One region of the Janthinobacterium sp. Mn2066 genome, then DNA from elsewhere that is predicted to be linked to it. Evidence: predicted binding sites of a transcription regulator. Region 1 holds the regulator's gene; the other holds the start of a gene.
What was found. The regulator FNR, encoded in region 1, switches genes on or off when oxygen is low (the NO sensors DNR and NnrR bind a similar motif). The targets are predictions, from matches to a motif close to TTGATNNNNATCAA.
Positions count from the first base shown of each region.

Region 1 (2,187 bases):
TTCTTGCCGACCTTGGCCTGGCGCAGATGGCCCAGCAGATTGTCCTTGTACAGGCGCAAGACGCCGATCACGATGCCCACTACCTCGCCCTGGCCATCGAGCACGGGAGCGACCATTTGCACGATGGGCAGGTGGCTGGTCTTGCCCAGCATGGGCTCGGTGATCATGGCGCGGCGCGTGCGCATCACCGTCTTGAAGTAGTCGCGGTCGGTCACATCGATGCCATTGCGCGCTGGAACCTGGGGCACGTCGGCCACCACCTTGCCCTGCTTGTCCAGCACCAGCACATCGTCAAACAGGGCCAGCACGGCCCGTTGTTCATAGTAGGTGCGCAACTGGCCGGCGTTCTGCATCAGTTCGGGGGGCTGGTGCTGCGCCGTCTGGGAGATGATGTCGAGCAACATCTGCAGCTTGTCGTCGAGTTCCTCCGCCGTGCGCGCGACCAGCGCCGCTTGCTGGCTCAGCAGCACGGTGGTGAAGTCGTCGCGCATGCGCTGCACCTGGATCATGGTGACCAGGGCGATCATGGCGATCGAGGTCAGGCTGGTGGCCAGGGCGACTTTTGCTTTGATGCCGAGAGGTTTCATGATTTATTTTCCTATCAATACCCTGGCTTGGCAAGCAATCAGCCTGTGCCTTTTCGCATTGCGGTGCTGGCGAGTACGGCGCTATAGCGAGGTTCCACGATGTTGCCATATAATTAAAGGATGGATGTCGCTATTTGTACTGTTTTTCGCTGAAATTGTCGCATGGCAACGTACTATGCAGTAAACTTGATGTTGCATTTTTCTAAAAGGTACAGACATGACTGAAGCGCTACTTTCGCCTATTCCACCCGTGGTTTCCGTGGAGGCGTTGCGCGCGCGCTGCTCGACGTGCAGCATGCACCAGCTGTGTTTGCCGATGGGCCTGGATGTGGGCGACATGGACCGCCTGGACCAGATCATCGGCCGCCGCCGCAAGGTGCCCCGTGGCGCTTCGCTGTTCCGCATCGGCGATGCATTCCAGAATCTGTATGCAATACGCCTGGGGCACTTCAAGACGTACCAGATCAATCCGGGTGGCGAAGAGCAGGTGACGGGATTCCAGATGGCCGGGGAACTGCTGGGCATGGACGCCATCAGCGCCGACCGCCACCATTGCAACGCGGTGGCGCTGGAAGACAGCGAAGTGTGTGAAATCCCGTTTTCCAGCCTGGAACAATTGCTGGGAAACATGCCGACCCTGCTGCGCCATTTTCACCGCATGATGAGCCAGGAAATCACGCGTGAGCAAAGCGTGATGTTGTTGTTGGGTAATATGCAGGCCACGCAGCGGTTTGCCGCCTTCATCGTCAACCTGGCCTCGCGCTACGAAGCGCGCGGTTATTCGGGCAGCAATTTCCAGCTGCGCATGTCGCGCGAAGAGATCGGCAACTACCTGGGGCTGACCATCGAAAGCGTCAGCCGTCTGCTGTCGAAATTCAAGAAGGAAGGCTGGCTGCGCGTGTCGAACCGCGAGATCGAGATCTTGCAGCCAGCAAAGTTGAAAGCCATTACGGCCGGTACCGACAACTGCAAATAGGTTTTACAGCTCTTCGTCGGCGCGCAGGGTAATCGCGCGCTGCACCGGCCAGCTCCAGATCCCCGACAAGCGCCACTCGCGCTTGTCGTTCTCCACCAGCACTTGCCAGCGGCTGCGTTCCAGCATCGGCAACGCTACCGAAAAATTCCCCTGTGCATCGGGCTGCACCAGCAGCCGGATATCTTTTTCCGGCAAGGTGGCGTGCGCCAGGTGCAGCTGCAGCGGCGCCTGGTAAGCCTTGCCGAAGCTGTGCACGGAACCCGTCAGCCGGCCTTGCGCCACGTCATAGGCCAGGCGGGTGTCCATGGCCAGGTTGCTGGCGACTGTATCGCGCCGCAAGTCCTGGTTGATGGCCTTGCCCTGCTTGTAATAATCGCCCACCACCAGCGCGTCGGGTTGCGTAAAGGCGATATAGCCCATGACACTGCCGACGATGACGGACAATCCAGGGCCCACCATCAGCAGCCAGGGCCAGCGGTGCTTATACCAGGGAGCGACGGGCGCCTGTAGCGGCGAGGGATGGGACATGGTTTTTCCTTTTCTTTAGCGCGGTACAAAAAACACCGCTTTTTCATGGACATGCAGCGAGGCGTCGTCGAGCGAAGTCAATGCAATGCCGATTTT
Region 1 covers NZ_JBMOUF010000019.1:63,569-65,755, reverse strand. Annotated here, with positions in the region: gene ACL9RI_RS26700 (response regulator) at 1-587, opposite strand, end outside; gene fnr (fumarate/nitrate reduction transcriptional regulator Fnr) at 805-1,563, shown strand; gene ACL9RI_RS26690 (FixH family protein) at 1,567-2,091, opposite strand; gene ccoG (cytochrome c oxidase accessory protein CcoG) at 2,107-2,187, opposite strand, start outside.

Region 2 (2,187 bases), on a different contig from region 1:
AGCACCACTATGGGAACCAGGTTCTTCAGCAGGGCGGGCGGGATGGTGGGCTGGGCGCCAGGGCGCCAGCGCGCAAAGGCGGACTTCATGGTGGTTATCACTTGGGGTAACTTTCGCTGTGAGGCTGGGCGTGGATCCGGGCGTGGCGCTTGTGGATATTACTTACAGAGGCAGCTTGATCAATTCGTCGACGGCGCCCATGACTTTGTTGCGCACTTGCATCAACATGGAGAAGGACAGGCTCGCTTCCTGGCTGGCCAGCATGGCGCCGACCAGGTCGTCGCTCTTGCCGCTGTCGACGTCACTCATTTTTTGCGCGGCCAGGCGGTCATCGTTGTTGACCTTGTTGACGGCGTCTTTCATGCTTTGCGAGAAGGAGAAGCCCGATGGTTCTCCTGCGCCGAAGGTGGCGGCCGGCGCGATACTGTTGCCGAGTGCGCGCGCATCGTTGCTTAATGCCGCCAGATCGGCCTTGATCAGACCTGCGAGTTCATTGCTCATCTTGCCCTCTATGTATATGCGATGCCGTATCAATCAGAATTACTGGTGTTGCTGTTCCAGCCGCAAGTACTGCTGTGCCGCTATGCCTGGTCCAATGCCGAACCCATCAGTTTTATCAATTGCCACGCCACGCCATGCGAGAACGTCTTTCAAGCAAATTCACGCGATCGACTGCACAGACTATTTGCAAGGCCACGGCCAAGGATCATTAACTGATGAGAGTTCTACAGGTGGCAATTAGCTGGACTTAAAAACTGCCATAAAAAAACGGTAATCAGGTAAGTGGAATGGCGCACTGCAAATCTGAATTTTGTCGCTGTAAGCTTACCTCGAAGCAACTATAAAGTAAAGAGAGTATTGTCTCAAGTACTATTGATACATGGCAATATTTAAGGATTTCCTGTATTGTTCAGCACCGTAGTCATCTAGCATGCTGCATGATGCGCAATCGTTTGCTCCAGGCTGCGTCAAGCCGCCGCTCACGGTGGATGGCGATGTATTTACTGTATTTAATTTCGGGTGATCCGTATAATTTGTTCTGCCAACGCAATACCGACATGACCATTACATGACAACCCTTACCAAGACAGATCAAACCCTACGCCATCAAGTCCTGGATTCCTGTCTGCTTGGACGTCCTGTCCATTTGCTGCACGTGTTCGGCGCGCAGTTGCGCGATGACCTGGCCGCGGCCCTGCGCCAGCCGATGAGCCGCCGTTACTGGGGCAGTTTCCAGATCGACGCCGTGACCTTGTCGCGCGTCGAGCAGGAAGACAGCAGCAACCGCTGGCTGAGCTTTGCCTCGTCCGCAGGCCAGGCAGGATTCAGCCTTGAGCGGCAGATACTTTTAAGCGTGCTCAACTATCGCTATGGTAGCGGCGGCAGCGCGGGCGCCAAGAGCCCGCTGCCCGATCCGGCGCTGGTGCGCGTGACGGCGACCGAAGAGCGGCTCGCTGTGGTGCTCGGGCAACAGCTGGTAGGCAGCCTGTTCGGCCGTATCAGCAAGAATCTGCACGCCGTCGGCAAGGCCGGCGGCGAGGCCGCCGGCGACAGCACGGCGCATTCCGGCGTGCATCCGGCGCGCGGCAGCTGGATCGTCACGGTCTCCGTCAGCGACGTCGATGCCGGCCAGACCGGTTCTTTCTGGTTTTCACTCGACAAGCGCCTGATGGCCGACGTGCTGCGTGGCTTGCTGCCCGAACGCGCGCAAGCCAAGAAGGCCTTGCGCGGCAGCGTGCGTCCGCTGGCGTCGCGCCTGCAGGTAACGCTGGAAGGACGGCTGGTCAGCAAGCAGGTGCAATTGGGCGCCTTGTTTGATTTGCGCGTGGGCGACGTGATACCCGTCAGCCTGAGCCGCACCGACGTGATGCTCGATGATTCCCGTTTATTTACTGCCGCTGTTTCCGAACACAAGGGCAAGCTCTGTTTAACCTCATTTGAAGATGTCGAATAATATGAACATGACCGATACCAACCAGAGCGAAACCCTGCTGGAAGACCTGGGCGATGAGATGATCATCGACCAGGGCGACGTTGCCGACGTCTCCAGCACCCGCGCGCGGCGCGACATTCCGCAAATGATGCGCAAGATTCCCGTCACCCTGACGCTGGAAGTGGGGTCGGCCCGCATTTCGCTGGAAGAACTGATGGCGATCGGCCCCGAAAGCGTGATCGAGCTCGACATGC
Region 2 covers NZ_JBMOUF010000012.1:141,843-144,029, reverse strand. Annotated here, with positions in the region: gene fliF (flagellar basal-body MS-ring/collar protein FliF) at 1-89, opposite strand, end outside; gene ACL9RI_RS22430 (flagellar hook-basal body complex protein FliE) at 163-501, opposite strand; gene ACL9RI_RS22425 (FliM/FliN family flagellar motor switch protein) at 1,070-1,954, shown strand; gene ACL9RI_RS22420 (FliM/FliN family flagellar motor switch protein) at 1,956-2,187, shown strand, end outside.
Region 2: the regulator FNR is predicted to act here: its motif matches at 874-887, upstream of ACL9RI_RS22425 (FliM/FliN family flagellar motor switch protein).